2 regions of the Rhodococcus sp. Q genome follow, and region 1 is predicted to be linked to the other one. Evidence: riboswitches for the same ligand, from Rfam matches in the RefSeq annotation. Region 1 holds a riboswitch; the other holds the start of a gene.

Evidence for each region. A riboswitch is a leader RNA that binds a small molecule or an ion and turns the genes downstream of it on or off. The one in region 1 is predicted to bind cyclic di-AMP.
Region 2: linked by a shared signal. The riboswitch ahead of FFS72_RS14960 (transglycosylase family protein) and the one ahead of FFS72_RS07130 (NlpC/P60 family protein) in region 1 are both predicted to bind cyclic di-AMP.

The regions. Positions count from the first base shown of each region.
Region 1 is NZ_SCOY01000005.1:21,927-32,199, reverse strand. It holds gene FFS72_RS07150 (AMP-dependent synthetase/ligase) at 1-1,456, shown strand, start outside; gene FFS72_RS07145 (glycosyltransferase family 4 protein) at 1,520-2,644, opposite strand; gene FFS72_RS07140 (hypothetical protein) at 2,693-4,003, opposite strand; gene FFS72_RS07135 (C40 family peptidase) at 4,045-5,088, opposite strand; gene FFS72_RS07130 (NlpC/P60 family protein) at 5,348-5,914, opposite strand; cyclic di-AMP (ydaO/yuaA leader) riboswitch at 5,927-6,089, opposite strand; gene FFS72_RS07125 (hypothetical protein) at 6,218-6,460, opposite strand; gene FFS72_RS07120 (DEDD exonuclease domain-containing protein) at 6,628-8,355, shown strand; gene FFS72_RS07115 (Lrp/AsnC family transcriptional regulator) at 8,363-8,638, shown strand; gene trpD (anthranilate phosphoribosyltransferase) at 8,673-9,707, opposite strand; gene FFS72_RS07105 (hypothetical protein) at 9,752-10,204, opposite strand.
Region 2 is NZ_SCOY01000014.1:13,624-23,896, reverse strand. It holds gene FFS72_RS14965 (glycosyltransferase 87 family protein) at 1-1,229, shown strand, start outside; cyclic di-AMP (ydaO/yuaA leader) riboswitch at 1,376-1,562, shown strand; gene FFS72_RS14960 (transglycosylase family protein) at 1,567-2,181, shown strand; gene FFS72_RS14955 (hypothetical protein) at 2,285-2,476, opposite strand; gene FFS72_RS14950 (helicase-associated domain-containing protein) at 2,537-4,822, shown strand; gene FFS72_RS26980 (hypothetical protein) at 4,960-5,085, shown strand; gene FFS72_RS14945 (hypothetical protein) at 5,096-5,461, shown strand; gene FFS72_RS14940 (DNA repair helicase XPB) at 5,665-7,344, shown strand; gene FFS72_RS14935 (DUF3239 domain-containing protein) at 7,371-8,018, shown strand; gene FFS72_RS26490 (hypothetical protein) at 8,086-8,475, shown strand; gene FFS72_RS14930 (response regulator) at 8,506-9,165, opposite strand; gene FFS72_RS14925 (ATP-binding protein) at 9,162-10,273, opposite strand, start outside.

The DNA of each region.
Region 1 (10,273 bases):
GGTGGCCCTGATCGTCGAGAACGCCACCCACACGAACACCGTCGCCGGCGTCGTCGGCGACTTCCCCGGCCTGACGACGGTCCTGCAGATCGAACCCGGTGACGACGAGCCCGGTGCGATCGCGACCCTCGTCGAGCGCGGCGCCGACATCGCCGACGACGAGGTGCGCGCCCGCACGGCAGCGCTGAAGGCGTCCGACCCCGCCACCCTGATCTACACCTCCGGCACCACCGGACGCCCCAAGGGTTGCATGCTCACGCACTCGAACCTCATCGCGGAGTCGAACGCCATCGCCACGTCCGGCTTCGGGGTGCTGCTGCAGCCCGGGCGACGCAATCTGATGTTCCTGCCGCTCGCGCACGTCCTCGCTCGGGCCGTGAGCCTCGCCGCGTTCAACGCGGGCACCACCGTCGGCCACACGTCGGACACGAAGAACATCGTCGCGATCTTCGGCGAGTTCAAGCCCGACTTCATCCTGTCGGTGCCGCGCGTGTTCGAGAAGGTCTACAACACCGCCCGGCAGAAAGCGCACAGCGAAGGCAAGGGCAAGATCTTCGACGCGGCCGCCGAGGTCGCGGTCGAGTGGAGCCAGGCCCAGGACACCGGCGGCGCGGGCTTCTTCCTGAATCTCAAGCACACCGTCTTCGACAAGCTGGTCTACGGCAAGCTCAAGGCGGCCCTCGGTGGCCAGTGCCAGCTCGCCATCTCCGGCGGTGCGCCGCTCGGCGCGCGACTCGGTCACTTCTTCCGCGGCCTGGGCGTCACCATCTACGAGGGCTACGGCCTCACCGAGACCACTGCCGCGATCACCGTCAACTCCCCCGGCAACCAGAAGGTCGGTACCGTCGGAAAGCCGTTGGCAGGCAACTCCGTTCGCATCGCCGAGGACGGCGAGATCCTGCTCAAGGGCCCGGTCGTGTTCACCGAGTACTGGAAGAACGAGGCCGCCACGAAGGACGCCATCGAGGACGGCTGGTTCCACACCGGCGACCTCGGTTCGCTCGACACCGAGGGCTACCTGAGCATCACCGGTCGCAAGAAGGAGATCATCGTCACCGCGGGCGGCAAGAACGTCGCCCCCGCGGGCCTCGAGGATCACCTGCGGGCGCACCCGCTGATCAGCCAGGCCCTCGTCGTCGGCGACCAGAAGCCGTTCATCGGCGCACTGATCACCATCGATCCGGAGGCATGGCCGGGCTGGCTCGAGCGCAACGAGAAGGCCTCCGATGCGACCATCGAGAGCCTGATCGCCGACGTCGACCTGATCGCGGAGATCGACGAGGCCATCGCCGAGGCGAACAAGCTCGTCTCGGCCGCCGAGTCGATCAAGAAGTACCGCATCCTGCCGCTCGACTTCACCGAGGAGACCGGCGAACTGACGCCGACCCTCAAGCTCAAGCGCAACATCATCCTGCAGAACCACGGCGCCGCGATCGAGGCGATCTACAGCCGGTAGTGGGTCCGCCGCCCGTGAGTCCTTTCGCCCCGTGCGGGCGAAAGGACTCACGGCGCGAAGCGCCTACAGCAGCGACGCGAGCTTCGCGGCGAGCACGTCCCAGCGCCACTGCTCCGCGACCCAGGCCCGCCCCGCGACACCCATCGCGGCCGCGCGGTCACGATCCTCGAGCACCGAGATCACCGACTCCGCCACCGCCGACACCGAGCGGCCGTTCACGACATGGCCGGTCTCGCCCTCGCGCACCGTTTCCGGGGCGCCACCCGAGGCTCCCGCGATGACCGGAACACCCGACGCCGAGGCCTCCAGGTACACGATCCCGAGGCCCTCGACGTCCAGCCCTGCACCGCGCGTGCGGCACGGCATCGCGAACACGTCCGCAATCGTGTGGTGTGCGGCCAGTTCCGCGGACGGGACACCACCGGTGAACACCACGTGGTCCTCGACTCCGACCGAACGCGTCAATCGGCGCAGCGACTCCTCGTAGGGCCCTCCGCCGACGATCACCAGCACTGCACCGTCGATGGCACGACGAATCTGCGGCAGCGCACGAATCAGGACGTCCTGCCCCTTGCGCGGCACGAGCCGCGACAGGCACAGGATCGTCGGCCGCTCTCCCAGCCCGTACCGGGCCCGCAGCTCCGCTCGGGCCGCGGGGTCGGGGCGGAACGTCTCACTGTCCACGCCGGGCGGAACGTGCTCGAGCCCGGCCCGCGGACCGAACGCGGCCGAGAACCGTCGCCGCGTGTACTTGCTGACGTAGGTGACGGCGTCGGTGGTGTCCCCGATCCGGCGCAGCGACTGCCGTGCCGCGGGCAGCATCGACCATCCGACCTCGTGACCGTGGGTACTCGCCACGATGCGGTCCGCGCCCGCGCGACGCAGGTGCGGCCCGAGCAACGCGAGCGGCGCCGCGGCGCCGAACCAGACCGTCTCGCAATCGTGCCTGCGCACCAGCTTTGCCGCCTTCCGCGCGACGAGCGGAGTGGGCAGCATGAGGGTCGTGGAATGGCGGACCACCTCGAACGGTTGCTCGGCGTCGAACCGGATGTGGCTGTCACCGCGCCAGCGGGGGGCGTACACGATGAGCTCGTGCGCGGGCAGCGCGGACGTCAGGGACTGCAGATAGGACTGGATGCCGCCCGGTCGCGGTGGAAAGTCGTTCGTCACCAGCAGAGTTCGGCGCATGCGATCACGGTAGGCGGTGGTCGACGCGGTGCGGGAAGAGGGGTCGGGTCACCGGACGTTGTCGGACAGCCACGACCCCCACTGTCCGATCAGTTCCTGCGCCGGCACCCCGATCGACGACCGGATCCGTTCCTCGACGGTCGCCTGATCCGCAGGCCCGGTCGACAGCTCCCCGTACATCGACCGCAGGCTTTCCTCGCCGAATCGGTCGGCGACGAATTCGGCTACGGTCCAAGCGGATTCGTAGGCCGCGAGCGACCGCTCGCCGCCTGCCCCGAAATCGTCGTCGGAGGGAAGGCGAACCGGCGGTCCGTGTGCCACGACCGCGGCGGACACCGTCGGTGCGACGTCGACGACGTCGGAACCGGAACCGCGGTGACCGACGTAGTCGGCGAACCCTTCGAGAACCCACATCGGGGACCCGTCGACGGTGGTCGACCTGGCCGCGACGTGCGTCAACTCGTGCCGGAGCACCGCCCGCCTGCTCGCCTCCGTGAGACGCTCTCCCGCGGTGGGGCTGAACACGATTCGCTGACCGGTTACGGTGTCCGACCCCGGCGTCACCGCATCGGACACCGCGACGGCGGCGATGTCCGAGCCACTGTGCTGATGGCCCACCTGTTCGGTGAACTCCTCCTGGCCCGCAGTGACGAGTACCAGTGCTCGGCGTGGCCACTGCGGCCCCCACACCTCGGTGACCGCGGGAACGGCGGTGACGAGTTCGGCAGCGATGGCGTCGACGCGGTCCTGCTGCCACGGGTGGCCGAGCACCACGGACACGCCGCCATCGGTCGGCACGGACCGTGCCACGACGGGCCCGAAGTCCCAGGGGCCACGCCAGGTGCTCCGGTCGTACTGAGGCAGTGCGCCGTCCGAGACGAGCTTCCACTCCTCGCCGCGCCGCGCCACGACGAGCGAGACGGGCTTGCGGGTCGAGGCCGTGTCGGCGCCCGCGATCCCGTACCTGAGGAGGACGTGCGGCGCCCACACGTCGGTGGCCTGTAGGCGCTCGGCGATGTCTCCGGGGACCGGAGTCTCTGGGCCGGAGCCGATTTCGTAGCCCCAGTCCGCCAACGGCACCCCTGCCAGGTTGCGCGACCGACGCACCTCCGCGGCCAGGAACTCGGGCGCGGCGCCCGCGTCGAACAGTGCCGCCAACGCGGCATCATCACCCGATCGGACGGCTTTGGCCCACCGGTTCAGCAGGTCCTGCACGCCCTCGCGGCGAGCCTGCTCGAACGGATTGGACTCCGCGGACACCGTGGAAGCACCGTCCGGCTGCTGGCTCAGCACGATCCCCGCTGCGCCCGCGACGGCGACGAGGAGCCCTGCGAGCGCAACCGCCTCCCAGCGCCGAATCCCGCGCCGCGTCTCCCGCGGCGAACTCCCCCGCTCGATGGTCAGTACCGGCGGGCGCCGTAGAACGGATACGCATCGACCGGTGCGACCTTGACGGGCACTCCGTAGGTCGACGCGTGCACGATGTTGCCGTCGCCGACGTACATCCCGACGTGGGACGCGTCGTCGTAGTACAGGACGAGGTCCCCGGGCTGGAGATCCTGCCTGCGCACCGGGATTCCGGCCGCCGCCTGCGCCTGGCTCGATCGCGGCAACCCCTTGCCGATCTGCCGGTACGCCCACACCATCAGGCCCGAGCAGTCGTAGCCGTCGGGCCCGGTGGCGCCCCACACGTACGGCTTGCCGACCTGGGAGAGCGCCGCCTCAACGGCACTCACGTTGGACCCGGGAACCAGACCCTTCAGGACGATCGACGGGTCGAAGCCGGGAGGAAAGACCGAACCGGCGAGCTGAGCCTTCTCCGCGCTGCTCAGCTCCGCGAACGCCGCCGTCACGTCGGCGATCTGTTCCTTCAGGTCGCTCTGGGTGCGCTGCAGGTCGTCGCTGATCACCCGTGCGTGCTCGGTGGCGGTCCTGGCATCGTCGGCGGACCTGCGCGAGGACTCCTCGGCGGCGGTGGCGGCGTCACTCGCATCCTTGAACTCGCGCACCTGGGCGGCGGTGTCCGCGGAGAGCACGCTGAGCGTGGACATCTGGTCGAGCAACTGCTGCGGCGAATCGGACACCATCACCGCGAACAGCCGGTTGACGCGTCCGCCCTGGTAGTTCGCGGCGGTGAGCCGGTCGACGGCCGGCTGGAACCGGGCCATCTCCGCGCGCGCGGCGTCGGCGCGTTCGAGATCCTGCTGGTGACGTGCCTCCGAGTCGCGCTGGACGGCCAGTTTCGAGTCGAGATCGATCTGGGCGTTGTGCATGGCCTCGGCCGTCTGTTCGGACGTGCGCGAGAGCTCGGAGAGTCGTTCGAGGGCCGCGGTCGGATTGTCCAGTGCGGGATCTGCTGCGGCAGGCCCGGCCGTCCCGGCGATCAGGGCGAACGCGAGCACGCCGGTCGCAAGTGTGGTGGACCTACTTCTCAGTGACGCCACGAACCGGGTACTCCTCTTCTCCCGCGCTGAAAGGTCTCGGCAAGGTTACGGAACGGCATACGACGGTGTCCACTCTGACAGACGGGATCTCCAACGCCGACGGGCCCGGCGATCCGAGTCGGATCGCCGGGCCCGTCGTGAGCTCGCCGAGAGCGCCCGCGACACTTCCCCTGTCGCGGTGCGCGGCGTGTCACAGCCGCGGTGCGCAGCCTGTCACAGTCGCGGTGCGCAGCCTGTCACAGCCGTGGTGCGCCATGCCTCAGTAGCGGCGTGCGCCGTCCATCGGCATGGAGGAGATCGGGGCGCGCTTGACCGGGGTGCCGGACGTCGCGGCGTGGATGACCTCACCGTTGCCTGCGTAGATGCCCGAGTGCGAGCCACCGTAGAAGGAGACGACGTCGCCCGGCTGGAGGGCGTTGGTCGACACCGGGGTGCCTGCCGCGGCCTGGTCGTAGCTGGTGCGGGGCAGGTTCAGGCCCGCCTGCTTGAAGGCCCACTGGACGAGGCCGGAGCAGTCGAAGGAGTCCGGGCCCGATGCGCCGTAGACGTAGGGCGCGCCGATCTTGCTGGCGGCTGCGTCGACGGCCTTCTGACCGGCGGTGATGATGGGGGCCACGGCCGCGGGAGCGCCGGGGACCTGGCCCTGCAGCTGCGGGAGGCCGGGGATCTCGATCGTCTGGGCGGGGACACCCGGGATGTCGAAGGTGCCGACGCCGGGAACGGTGACGGGCTCAGCCAGTGCCGGGGCCGCGGATGCCGCGATCGCGCCGAGGGCGAGGGTGCTGGCGACGGCGACGCGCCGGGCCTTGGTACTCAGTGTTGCCACGAAAGGAGGTGCCTTTCTTCCATTCCTCCGCCGACCGAGTTAGCTGACGGGTTCGGGCTGGGAAGATCAGCCCTACCCGGCGTCACGCGTGTGCGCTCCGTCGGGATTCACCCCAGAAAACGGTGGGTTCCCGGTTCGAGTCCCTCACGGGAGTTCGATTAGGCGGTACCTCGCGACGCCGCTCCGGTCTGGGGCGGCGAGACTCCGCTAGGTCTCGAGAAGATTACGAAAGCACCCGGGCGGTGTCGACTCATCGGACGTCGCAAACCCGACATTTCGCCCTAATTGCGCGCAAACCACCGGCTACGCGACACCCGCATCACGAACAGATAACGACCAGGCGGTCTGTGTCCCGCCGGCCGCCTCGACGAGCCGAAGCGGAGGAACGAGGTCCGCATCGGCCAGCACCGCCAGCGCGACCCGTTCGTCCTGCTCAAGACTCATCCGCGCGACAGCACCCGACCGAGGGGTCTGCGTGGACTCGTCGAACTCCGGATAACCGAGCAGAACCGTGACGACGCAGTCGCCGCACGCGACACCGCGCACCGCACATCCGCTGCAATCAACAATCACTGTGACCCTCGTCTCTTTCGGCGTTTCCGGGCGATTTTCGAGCCCGACAGGGGCAAAGTAACGCCCCCTGCCGACAGGAATGCCCAGGACGAATCCCGCTCCGGCGGGCGGTGTCGGTGCCGCCCCCTAATCTCGGCACCGTGAGTTCCCGCGACGCAACAGCACGCCAGTTGACGTTCGACGAACTGGACACCCCGCTCCGGGACACCACCTTCGTCGTCGTGGACCTCGAAACCACCGGAAGCAACTCGGGCGACGACGCGATCACCGAGATCGGCGCGGTCAAGATCCGCGGCGGAGAGGTCATCGGCGAGATGTCGACCTTCGTCGACCCCGGCCGGACCCTCCCACCCTTCATCGTTCAACTGACCGGCATCACGTCCGCGATGCTCGTCGACGCACCTCGTATCGAGCAGGTGCTCCCCAGCTTCCTCGAGTTCGCCCGCGGCGCCGTCCTGGTCGCACACAACGCCCCGTTCGACATCGGCTTCCTCCGAGCCGCAACCACCCGCTGCGACGTCGCCTGGCCACCGTTCCAGGTGCTGTGCACCGTGCGCCTGGCCAGGCGCGTCCTTTCCCGCGACGAAGCCCCGTCGGTGAAACTGTCCGCGCTTGCCGACCTGTTCCAGGTGTCGACCCGACCGACCCACCGGGCGCTCGACGACGCCCGCGCCACCGTCGACGTGCTCCACGCCCTGATCGAACGGGTCGGCAACCTCGGCGTGCACAGCTATCCGGAACTGGTCGACTACCTACCCAACGTGTCGGCCGCCCAGCGCGGCAAACGGGGCCTCGCGGCGCACCTGCCCCGGACACCGGGTGTCTATCTGTTCCGCGGACCGTCGGACGAGGTCCTCTATGTCGGGACCGCCGTCAATCTGCAGCGACGGGTGCGCGGCTACTTCACCGGGTCCGAGACCCGCGCCAGAATGAAGGAGATGGTCGCGCTCGCCACCCGAGTCGACCACGTCGAGTGCGCGCACGGACTCGAGGCAGGCGTACGCGAACTGCGACTTCTCGCCGCCCACGCGCCCCCCTACAACCGCCGTTCCAAGTTCCCGAAGCGCGCCTGGTGGATCACCCTCACCGATGAAGCGTTCCCGCGCCTGTCGATCACCCGGCGCGCGGGCCGCGACGCACTCGGCCCGTTCACCAACCGCACCGACGCCACCGACATCGCGGCCACGATCACCGAAGCCTGTCGACTCCGGCAGTGCACCAGGAAGATTCGCCCGGACGGCCTCCACGGGCCGGACTGCCCCGACGACGCCGTGGGCGGCTGTCCGGCCGGGAGCACGCCACAGTCGGCCGCACAGTACTCCGTCACCGTCGACCTGACGCGGGACCTGATCCGCGGCGAGACCGACCGTCCCCTGCTCGCACTGCGTGCCCGTATCGAAGACCTGGCCGCCTCCGAACTGTTCGAGAACGCCGCCCGACTTCGGGACCGGACGGCCGCACTCGGCATCGCGCTGCGGCGCTGTCAACGCCTCGCGGCGGTCGCGGCGATCGACGAACTCGTCGCCGCCCGTCCCCGCGACGAAGGCGGGTGGGAGTTCGCGGTCATCAGATCGGGACGACTGGCGTCGGCGGGTGTCGCGGCACGTGGGGTCGCACCGATGCCGGTCGTTGACGCACTCACCCTCTCGGCGGAAACGGTTCTCCCGGACCCGTCGCCACTGCGCGGGGCCATGGCCGACGAGGTTCGCCTGGTCGCGAACTGGCTCGACGCGCCGGGGGTGCGGATTGTGCGCACCACCGACGGCTATCGCGAACCTGCGCGCGGCGCGGGTTCGTGGCAGGAGTGGTGTGCGCTCGCCCGGGGTGCGGGCGAATACGCTGAACGAGCACCGCACCCCCGTCACTAGGAGCGAGATGATCAACGCCATCGTCCTCATTCACGCCGAGGCGAACCGGATCCCCGAGACCGCCCAGGCCGTCGCCGACATCGCAGGTGTCTCCGAGGTGTACTCGTGCGCGGGCGACGTCGATCTGATCGCCATCGTCAAGGTGCGCGGCCACGAGGAGATCGCCGACGTCGTCACGGGCGCCATCAACAAGGTCGACGGAGTGTTGCGGACGACCACCCACATCGCGTTCCGCTCCTACGCGAGCGCCGACGTCGAGGCCGCCTTCTCCATCGGAGAGTGACGGTCGGGCGAACGCCGGCCCCGGTCGGCGTTCGCTAGCCGGCGATGCGCGTGCTGACGTCCACCCAGCGCTGGAGCAGCTCGGCCGCCGCCCCGTTGTCGACGACCTCGACGGCACGCGCGATCCCCGATCGCAGCGCGTCGTCCAGGTTGCCGCCGAGTCCGCTGTAGGCGGCGATCGCCGCGCCTGCATTGAGCACCACGGCATCGTGGACCGGCCCCCGTTCGCCGGCCAGGACCGACCGGGCGATCGTCGCGTTGGCCTCGGCGTCCCCGCCGCGCAGGGCGTCGAGCGGTACACGCTCGATTCCCAGCGCCGTCGGGTCGATCCGCGCCTCACGCACGGTCCCGCCGTCCACCACGAAGGCCGTGCTGGTCGTGGAGGTGGTGATCTCGTCGAGTCCGTCGTCGCCGCGGACCACCAACGCCGACACGCCCCGGCGCGCCAGGACCCCGGCGACCACCGGCTGCAGGTCGGCGAACGCGCACCCGATCAGGCCTGCGCGGGGCCGGGCCGGGTTCGTCAGCGGCCCGAGGACGTTGAACACGGTGGGGATGCCGATCTCCTTGCGCGGACCGGAGGTGAACCGGAACGCGGGATGGAAGGTCGGTGCGAAGCAGAAGCCGATGCCGACCTCGCGGACGCACTGTGCGACACCGGCGGGGTCGAGGTTGATGCGGACTCCGAGCGCTTCGAGGACGTCGGCGCCACCGCTCTTCGAGGACGCCGCCCGGTTTCCGTGCTTGACGACGCGGACACCCGCTGCCGCCACCACGACCGACGCCATCGTGGAGATGTTGACGGTGTGCTGACGGTCCCCGCCCGTTCCGACGATGTCGACGGCATCGTCGTCCACGTCGAGGGTCCGGGCGTTCTCGAGCATCGCGTCGGCGATCCCCGCCACCTCGGACGGCGTCGGGCCCTTCATCTTGAGCGCGACGCCGAACGCCGCGATCTGGGCCGAGGTGGCGTTGTCGGACATGATCTCGCTCATCGCCCAGGAAGCGGTCGTCGCGTCGAGATCCTGTCCGTCCGTCAGAGCGCCAAGCACCTCGGGCCACGTCGCCATTCCAACCGCCTCTTGTCGTCGCTGCAATCCGCAAGGCAGCTTAGTCAGAGCGCCCCGCTCCGCGGAGGTTGCAGGGCATCCCAACCCACGACGGTTCCGCCCGCTCGCTGCGCCAGACCCGCCATCCGCGACTTCTCCTGTGAGCAGTGCAGTGCGTCGAGGGTCTGGGTGCGTTGCAGGACGACGGCGACCAGACCGTCGGACACCTCCACTCCGGGGGCGTCGACGGGATCCGAGGCAATCACGTACCCGTCCTGGGCGGCCAGCTCGACGGCGCGCTCGACGCCGCCCCCCGGCAACCGGAGATGGTGCCGTAGGACAGCCTCGTCCTGCTCACTCCACGCGGGTGCGGTCTCGGCGCCACGGGCCAGTGCGGTGCTGCATGCCTCGGCGTCGTCGAAGCTCGACACGACCACCACCAGATCGGTGCGATCGGCGTCCAGCGCCACCGTCTTGCCCCGTCCGAAAAGCTGCTTCCACCACCGCGCACCAGTCATGTGATCAGCCTGCCATGAGCACCGACCTGCACAATCGCGACTTCAGGCATACTGGAATTCGGGCACGAC
Region 2 (10,273 bases), on a different contig from region 1:
TCGTCGTCGCACACGACCGCGTGATTCCGTTCGGCCAGCCCCTGTGGGGCCTGTTCCGTAACGGACTCGACCTGCTGGTGTACCGCAGCGGCGGTGCCACCGTTCTGTCCGACGCAGGTCTGTACGACCACGCTCTGCACGGCGGCATGTGGTGGACCTACCCGCCGTTCTCCGCCGTCCTGTTCGCTCCGCTGCGGCTGTTCTCTCCGGAGATGACGGTCTTCCTCGGCGCCCTCGTGAACTTCGTCGCCCTGTACCTCGTCGTACTGCTGTGCTGGCGGCTGCTGGGCTACCGGACCGACCGCACCCTCCACATCGCGACGGCGTTGCTGACGATCTCGTTGAGCTGGCTCGAACCCGTCCGGACGACGATCTGGCTGGGCCAGGTGAACCTGTTGCTGATGCTGCTGATCCTGTGGGATCTCGGGCGCCCCGAGGGCAGCAGGCTGCGTGGACTCGGGGCCGGCGTCGCCGCGGGGATCAAGCTGACGCCCGCACTGTTCGTCGTCCATCTCCTTCTCACTCGCCAGTGGCGGGCCGCGGCGGTCGCGATCGGCGGGTTCGCCGCGACGGTGGCGGTGGGGTGTGTGGTGATCTTCTCGGACTCGCGGGCGTACTGGACCGGCGTGATCTGGCATTCCACTCGGATCGGCGAGACGGCGTGGCCCGCGAACCAGTCCGCATCGGGCGTCCTGGCACGTTGGCTCGACGTGGCCGAGCCGCCCCGGCTGCTGTGGCTGGCGGTCGCGGCGGTGTTGGCGGCGCTCGGGTTGGCCGCGGCCTGGGGCGCGCAGCGGAGTGGACGACAACTGCTCGCCGTCACGATGGTGGGCCTGACGTCCTGTGCGGTCTCACCGTTCTCCTGGGGCCACCACTGGGTGTGGTTCGTGCCGCTGCTGATCCTCGCGGTGGATCGGGCGTTGCGGGCGGGACGCGCGACGGCGTGGCTGGTCCCGGTGGCACTGGCGGCTCCCCTGCTGTCCTGGGCGCACGGGTTTCCCGACGGGGTCTACGCGATCGGGTTGTTCATGGTGCCCGTCCCGGACGCCGTCGTTCCGGTGACGCAGTCGGTGTATCCGTTGGTGTTCGTGGTGACCGCCGTCGTGGTGCTGGTGACGTGTGTGCGTGACGGCCTGCGAACCGCCAGGACCGCACCACCCGAAGATTGTGATGTGCCTCACATAACGGTTGGGTCACAGGGCGGTCTCGACCGAGCCGCGGCCGTCTGACCAGCACAAACACCCCCACCAACGGGTGAAATGCCGGGAAACACGCCGTTGCGGTAGGAGATGACGCAGTGCGATCGGCCACGTACGGTCATCACCGGTCGGTGTTCCGGCCAGTCCGGACCGCCGCGCCAAACCTTGTCCCGCGGAACGGATTCCCACAGAACACCAGGGACGAGGACGGGGGACCCACGTCCCCAGTGGACACCGGTAGGTGAGCAAGTGACCTTCCTTGGGGTGAAGCCGCAGTTCGCACCATCACGGAGCGATCACGGCCGGGCGACCTCTCAGCCCGAACCCGACAGCTGACCTCGCAGGCGCGTGCGGAGAGGAAACTCCCATGAGCGCTGGACGTCATCGCAAACCCACGAACACGCGTAAGAACGCCGCCAAGGTCGTCGTCACGACCGCGGTCTTCGGCGCAGCGGGCGCGGCCTTCGCGGCCCCCGCAAGTGCAGCACCCGACTCCGACTGGGATCGGCTCGCGCAGTGCGAGGCCGGCGGCAACTGGGGCATCAACACCGGCAACGGCTACCAGGGCGGACTGCAGTTCTCGCCGAGCACCTGGAACGCGCACGGTGGCGGCGAGTACGCCGCGACCGCCAACCAGGCCACCCGCGAGGAGCAGATCGTCGTCGCCGAGAAGGTCCTCGCCTCGCAGGGCTGGGGCGCATGGCCGTCCTGCTCGTCCAGCCTCGGGCTGACCAGCGGCCCCACCGCACGCACCGCGCCCGCCGCCACGGTCGAGGCCGCACCCGAGGCCCCTGCCGTCACGAGCGTTCCCACCACGGACGGCGCCGCCGACATCTTCGACTCCTTCGACAGCACCTTCGAGGCCGTCAAGACCCGCGTCGCCGTCGACCCGCAGATCGAGGCCCTCTACGAGCAGGCCAAGCTCAACCCGCAGGTCATCGACTTCCTCACGACGCACCTGCCCCAGCTCGCCCAGAACTGATCGCACCACCTCGAACATGTCGAAGGCCCCGCACCCGGATTGGGTGCGGGGCCTTCGACGTGTCGGGTCCGGCCGGTCGGCCGGCTGCTCGGCCGCCGACGGCTCAGCGGTTCACGACGGTGACGGGGTGCGTGTACGGAAGCTCCGACACCGGCAGGGGGAACTCCATCTCCTCACCGAACGGGGACAGCCCACCCGACCGGGTCGAGGACAGCTCGGTGACGGCGTGGTCACCCTCCTTGATGTGCGAGGGCCAGCCGTTGTCAACGTAGGTCTTGCTCGAATTGTTAGCCACGAGGCCATTTTGACACCGACGCGTCATCGGGTACAGCCCAGGTCTCTAATCTGATAAGTGATGACCGACATCGATCCCGCCGCCACCCCGGAACAATTGGCGACCTGGCTCGGCGAACGCAGCGACGCCGAGCTCGCCGAGCTGCTTCGACTCCGCCCCGACCTGGCGGTACCACCGCCGGCGAACCTGTCGGTGCTGGCGTCGCGCGCCGAACAGCGGGCGTCGGTCCTGCGGGTCGCGGACAACCTGAGCGTGCTCGAACTCACGCTCGTCGGGCTGCTGGCCCGCGAGGGGGCCATCGACACCGGTGTCTCCCGGGAACGGCTGGGCGAACTGGTCGCGGGCCGCGCCCCCGCACGATCCGTCGACCGCGCGCTGACCGTGCTCCGGGATCGGGCGCTCGTGTGGGGCAGCGGGCTGCTGCGAGTGACACCTGCGGCCCGGGAGGCCGTCGGTTGGCGGGTGGACCCGGCGACGACGACGCTGACGGCCGAGCAGATCACCGAGGCACTCGCCGCGCTCACCCCGGACGAACGACGACTTCTCGAAACCCTCGCGACCAGCTCCCCCATCGGCAGGACTCGGGATGCCGCGCCGGACACGTCGCCGGATCGTCCGGTGCAGCGACTTCTCGCCTCCGGTCTGCTCGTCTGGCTCGACGCGCAGACCGTCGAGCTGCCGCACCAGGTCGGCCAGGTCCTGCGCGGCGAGACGGTCACCGACCCCGACACCCTCACCCCGCCCGCCGTTCGCGGGCGCAAGCGCACGGCGTCCGAGGTCAACGCTGCCGCAGCCGGTGAGGCACTGGAGATGATCCGGCACTGCGAGGAGGTGCTCGCCGCGCTCGGTGAGCACCCCGCCCCCACGCTCAAGGCCGGTGGGCTCGGTGTCCGGGAGTCGCGGCGGCTCGCCAAGTCCGTCGGCGTCGACGACGGACGGATCGGTCTCATCCTCGAACTCCTCGCGGGTGCGGGTCTGATCGCCAGTGGCGCCCCGGACCCGCTGCCCGCGTCGGACACCGGCGACGACTACTGGGCGCCGACCCTCGCGGCCGACGCGTGGCTGGACGGGAACACCGCGCACCGGTGGCAGGCGCTCGCCCAGTCCTGGCTCGACCTGCCGCGGCGGCCGTGGACGGTCGGACTGCGCGACCCGAACGACAAGCCGATCGCGGCCCTGTCGGAGGAGGTGCGGGCCTCCGGCGCGCCCCGGGACCGGCGCTTCGTCCTCGAACTGGTCGCCGAACTCGGGACCGGTGTGGCCGCCACCCCCGACGAGGTGGCCGCGATGGTCGCGTGGCGCAGGCCCCGGTGGTCGATGCGGCTCGGCGTGTCCGCGATCGGCCACACCCTCGCCGAGGCGACCGCGGTCGGGCTCGTCGGGCGGGGCGCGGTGGCGTCACCCGGTCGCAGCCTGCTGCACGACGGACCGCCGGAGTCGGTTCTGGCGGACATGACGGCCGCGCTGCCGAAACCGATCGACTACGTCCTGGTGCAGGCGGATCTGACGGTCGTCGCGCCGGGACCGCTGGTGCCGGAACTGTTGGCTCAGGTTCACCAGGTGGCGGACGTCGAGTCGGCGGGCGCGGCGACCGTGTACCGGGTCGGTGAATCCAGTGTCCGGCGTGCCCTCGACGCCGGGCGCACGGCGTCCGAACTGCACGCCCTGTTCGCGACGCACTCGAAGACTCCGGTCCCGCAGGCGCTCACCTATCTGATCGACGACGTCGCACGCAGGCACGGCCGGTTGCGGGCGGGGGTGGCGCGGTCGTTCGTCCGCTGCGACGATCCGGCGACGCTCGCGGAGGTGTTGGCGTCGCCGGTCGCGGAGGAACTGGCGTTGCGGGCACTGGCTCCGACGGTCGCGGTGTCGCAGGCCGAGCTCGGCGACGTCCTCGAACGATTGCGCCGCGTCGGTTTCGCACCCGCGGGCGAGGATTCGTCGGGTGCGATCGTGGACCTGCGACGTCCCGGTGCCCGAGTCGCGAAGCGCCGCGAGCGGCCGACCCGACGCGAGCCTGCGCCGCCGACCCCGGAGCAGTACGAGCAGCTGGTCCGGCAGTTGCGGGCAGGCGAGCGGGCCGCGGCGACCACCCAGCGCGGTGCCGGGGTCCGATCGGACGGCAGCCGTGCGGGCAGCGCGGCGACGATGGCGTTGCTGCAACTGGCGGTGAAGGTCAAGCGCAGCGTCCGGATCGGGTACGTCGACGCGCAGGGCGTCGCGTCGGTGCGGATCGTCGACCCCGTCAGCGTCGGCGGCGGCCAGCTCGACGCGTTCGACCCTGCAGACGGCGCGATCCGGCGTTTCACGCTGCACCGGGTCACGTCGGTGGCGCTCGTCGAGTGACCGCTGCCGGACGCCGCGACCCGGTGTCCGCGTCGCGTCCGTCACCGGAAAACCACCCGTACCTGCGGGACTGGCTATTTCCAGGAAATGACGTATGGTCTGGGCCAGTGATTGCCTCTTCGAATTAAGGAGCGACAATGGCAGACAAAAATTCCCGCAAGATCATGAAAAAACCCGCCCAGACGTTGAAGGAAAGGCGAGCGGAAAAACGGGACCGCGCAACGGAGGCCGGCGAGTTCATCCGCAAACGCAAGCGTCACTAGCGGGGAAGGCGTGCAGTCCGACACGGCCGCACCGGCCTCCCGAGTACTCGAAACGCTGTACCGACAGTTCTCCGGGCACGCCGACGGCAGCGCCTCACAGGATCCCCGAGCACACGGGCGCAAGGCGGCGCTGACCTCGGCGCGAATCTTCGTCCTCGACGAGAGCGCACTCGCGCCCCACACCGAATCAAACAGAAATGAAGGCCCGTTCGTGAAAAGAACACTTCTGGCCCTTGACCGGATCAAGGATCGGCTGGAAAACGAACTCGACGCGACCGCCGGGATCACCGAGCGTGAGGTCGGATACCGGGCCGGAATTTCCGAGGCGATCGTGCAGGTGATGGATATCCGTCAGGATTTCGCCTCCACCCGCTGAATTGTCGATCCGGAAAACTCCGGAATTCTCGAATAATCGGCAACTGCCGAGACAAGTGATCGGATTTCCGCTTCCCCAACCGTGTTGGGTGCGGAATTCCGATGCTTCGCGGTCCGGTCACGTCGCCTCCCTTCCAGCAGGGTCGACCCCCTTCCTCGTCCTTCCGTGGACAATGGAGTGGTTGTCATCGCTAGGAGGCGCACGTGACCGACGGACCGCTCATCGTCCAGTCCGACAAGACCCTGCTGCTCGAGGTCGACCACCCACGCGCGAACGAGGCCAGGCAGGCGATCGCACCGTTCGCGGAACTCGAACGCGCACCCGAGCACGTGCACACCTATCGCGTGACGCCGCTGGCGCTGTGGAATGCGCGCGCCGCCGGCCACGACGCCGAGCAGGTCGTCGACGCGCTCGTCACCTTCTCGCGTTTCGCCGTGCCGCAGCCGCTGCTCGTCGACATCGTGGACACGATGGCCCGCTACGGGCGCCTGCAGCTGGTGAAGAACCCGGCGCACGGTCTGGTGCTCGTGAGCCTGGACCGGGCCGTGCTCACCGAGGTGCGCAGGCACAAGAAGATCGCCCCGATGCTGGGCGCGCAGGTCGACGACGACACCGTCGTGGTGCATCCGTCCGAGCGCGGCCATCTCAAGCAGATGCTGCTCAAGATCGGCTGGCCCGCCGAGGACCTCGCCGGATACGTCGACGGCGAGGCGCACCCGATCGAACTGGACTACGAGGGCCGATTCCCCGGCTCCGCGGACGGCGGCTGGCATCTGCGGGACTACCAGGAGATGGCGGCCGACTCGTTCTGGGCGGGCGGTTCCGGTGTCGTGGTGCTGCCGTGTGGTGCGGGCAAGACGATGGTCGGCGCCGCGGCGATGGCCAAGGCGCAGGCCACGACGCTGATCCTGGTGACGAACACCGTCGCGGGCAGGCAGTGGAAGCGGGAGCTGATCGCCCGCACCTCGCTCACCGAGGAGGAGATCGGCGAGTACTCGGGTGAGAAGAAGGAGATCCGTCCGGTCACCATCGCGACGTACCAGGTGATCACCCGCAAGACGAAGGGCGAGTACAAGCACCTCGAACTGTTCGACTCCCGCGACTGGGGCCTGGTGATCTACGACGAGGTGCACCTGCTGCCCGCGCCCGTCTTCAGGATGACCGCGGACCTGCAGTCCCGGCGTCGTCTCGGCCTGACCGCGACGCTGGTCCGGGAGGACGGCCGCGAGGGCGACGTGTTCTCGCTGATCGGACCGAAGCGGTACGACGCGCCGTGGAAGGACATCGAGGCGCAGGGCTGGATCGCGCCCGCCGACTGCATCGAGGTGCGGGTGACGCTCACCGACGCGGAGCGGATGGCGTACGCGACGGCGGAACCCGAGGAGCGGTACAAGCTGTGCTCGACCGCCCGCACGAAGAACGCCGTGGTCAAGTCGATCCTGGCGAAGCACGAGGATTCGCAGACCCTGGTGATCGGCGCCTACATCGACCAACTCGACGAACTCGGCGAGGCCCTGAACGCACCGGTCATCAAGGGGTCGACGAAGACGAAGGAACGCGAGCAGTTGTTCGACGCGTTCCGGGTCGGCGAGATCAAGACGCTCGTGGTCAGCAAGGTCGCGAACTTCTCGATCGACCTGCCCGAGGCGTCGGTGGCGGTGCAGGTGTCGGGCACGTTCGGGTCCCGGCAGGAGGAGGCGCAGCGCCTCGGCCGGCTGCTGCGACCCAAGCACGACGGCGGGCAGGCGCACTTCTACTCGGTCGTCGCTCGCGACACCCTGGATTCCGAGTACGCGGCGCATCGGCAGCGGTTCCTGGCCGAGCAGGGCTACGCGTACCGCATCACCGATGCGGACGACCTTCTCGGCCCGGCGATCGGCTAGGACGAGGATCGGGTAGGAATAGGACCGTGCGTCGCTTCGAATTCCCCGTGGACTCCGCCCATGCCAAGTCGGTCAACGAGACGGTCGGTGACGTCCGTCGTCTGCGCTGGGCCGCTCTGATCACGGCGCTGCTGTTCGTCGCGCTCGCGGTGTGGCTGATCGTGCTCGCGCACCCGTGGTCGTACGCGCTGGGCGCGGTCGCGATCGTGGCGGCGGTGGGGTCGGTGTGGATGGCCTTCTGGGCGCCTCGCAAGGTCGGGTCGGTGGAGGACCTGTACGCGAATGGCGAGTTGGTGCCCGCGATCGTGGCGGTGACGCGTCCGCGCGGCGCGACGCTGATGGCGTTGGTGAACACCGCGAAGCCGTCGGCCGACCGTCCGCACTACGCGCTGGTGACCCGAACCATCCGCACCCTGCCGGGCCACGCGATGACGAACGTCGGAGAGCGGGTTCCGTCGGTTTCGGTGCTGTCGGATCGTTCGACGAACTCGCAGTCCGACACGTGGGAGATGGTCAGCCCGATGCCGATCGCGTGGGGAACCCGCGACCCGAAGGTGATCCGCCGCGCCATCGAGCAGATCCCGAACGCCGAGTGGAAGCTCCTGACGAAGTCGATCCCGTTGGCTGACGACGTGCCGCGGGCGAAGAACCAGCAGATCCCCGTCGACCTGTAGGCACCTCCACGTCGAATTGTTGTACACAACAGAATATTTCGCGATCCACCACCCGGACGGTTCGTGCATGGGACCATTCTCGGCAGTTCCGTCGATCATCATGCGATCGACCGCCGAACTCTTCGCACACGTCCAGAGGGGGATCACCATGTCGTCAGGAATCCGACGCCGACTCGTCGCCGGCGTCGCCGTCACAGCAGCACTCACGGGAGGGACTTTGATCGGCGCCGGACCGGCGTCTGCAGAGTCGCCGACACCGTTCGTGCTTTTCGGTTCGGCCGACTCCGCCTCTCAGGACGGCAACGGACTCGGCGGGTTCGCAGACGACGTCCTCTTCCAATTCGGTTTCTGCGCACCGATTGGACTGCCCTTTATGATCTTCGGCGCCGACCGTCCTGATTTCTATCGGGACCTTTGCGAATCCAGTGGTCCAAGTGGTAACGACGAGGTGGGTTGAGCGCCAGTCGACACAGCCACCCGAGCCGGATCACACCACCAGCGTGTACTCCTGCTCGGGTCGGCCGGTCGCGCCGTACCGCAACTGCACCCGTAGGCGCCCCTTGGCGACAAGCGCCGCCAGGTAGCGCTGCGCGGTCGCGCGGGACACGCCGATCTCCACCGCCACCTCGGCCGCCGACAGCGGCTGATCGGACCCGGCGAGAAGCTCGACAATCCTGCTGCGGGTCACGGATTGCTGCGGGGAGGCGTCCTCGACCTTCGGCGCGGCCCGCAACGACGCCAGCGCACTGTCGATGCGGGACTGGTCGAGGGTGCGGTCGGCGACGATCCGACGGTAGTGCAGGTACGCGCCGAGGCGGCGGGCGAGTTCGGTGTCCGTGAAGGGTTTGACGAGGTACACCAACGCGCCCGCGGTCATCGCGTCCCGGACCGCGACGCCCTCGGAGGCGGCCCCGAGAACGAAAGCATCGCAACGTAGTTCGCGCACGAACTCGATTCCGGAGCCGTCGGGCAGATAGACGTCGACGAGCGCGAGGTCGACGTCGTTCGACCGGACCGCCTCGCGGGCCGCCGCGAGAGTCCCCGCGACCGCGACCATCTCGAAGCCACCCATCGCCGAGACGATCCCCGCGTGCAGGTCCGCGACCCGGAAGTCGTCGTCGACGACGAGTACCCGCACCTGTGTCACGACGGCCCTCCGCTCGATTCGCACACTCCCGGCAACGTTGCCACGAATAATGCCCCTCCCGTGGGGTTCTCGGCGGTGCGACGCCCACCCGGGTCACCGACGACGACGTCGCCGCCGTGACGGCGTACCAGCTGTCTCGTCAGCGCCAGCCCGATACCCCTGCCGCCCGGGCGGTCGCCGGCAGGTTTGGTGGTCACCCCTTCCCGGAACACATCCTCCGGGTCGACGGCGAGACCCGGTCCGGTGTCCCCGACGGTGACGATCAGCGTGCCGTCGTGTTCGACGAGGTCGATCTCCACTTCCGCGGGCCGTGTCGGTCCCGCTGCGGCGGCGTCGACTGCGTTGTCGACGAGGTTGCCGACCACGGTCGTCACGTCCACCGGATGCACCAGATGTGAAGGTATCCACGTGTTCTCGCCGAGCACCAGGGTGACGTCGCGTTCCCGGGCGTGCGCGGCCTTCGCGATCAGGAAGGCCCGTAGATGCGGGTCGGCGATGTCCTCGGCCCCGGCGAGTTCGTCCACCACACCGCCCGATCCGACGAGCGTCTCGAGGAACTCCGTGGCGGCCGCCGTGTCTCCGCGGGAGAGCAGGCCGTACAGCAGGTGCAGGCGGTTCCCGAACTCGTGTTGCTGCGCCCGCAGGACGGACCCGATGGCCTGGACGGAGTCGAGTTCTCGGGTGAGGTGCTCGACGTCGGTGCGGTCCCGCACCGACAGCACCGCACCGAGGTCGCGGCCGTCGCGGACCACACGGCTCGCCATCGCCAGCACCACTCCGTCCCCGCCGACCGCCGCGACGACCGCCTCGCCGGCAGGGTTGTCGATCAAGTCGAGAAGCCTTGGCGTCAAGCCGATTTCGTCGACGCGATCACCGACACCGCCGTGCAGTTCGAGTAGGCGGGCGGCGTCGGAGTTGACGACGGTCACGACACCGTCCGCGTCGATGCCGACGATCCCCTCCCCCACCCCGTGGAGGACGGCCTCCTGTTCACGCACCAGCTGGGCCAGTTGTTCCGGTTCGAGTCCGAGTGTCAGCTTCTTCCAGCGCGCCGCCAGCAACGCCGACCCCAGGACGCCTGCGCCGAGAGCCAGCGCGACGACCAGTG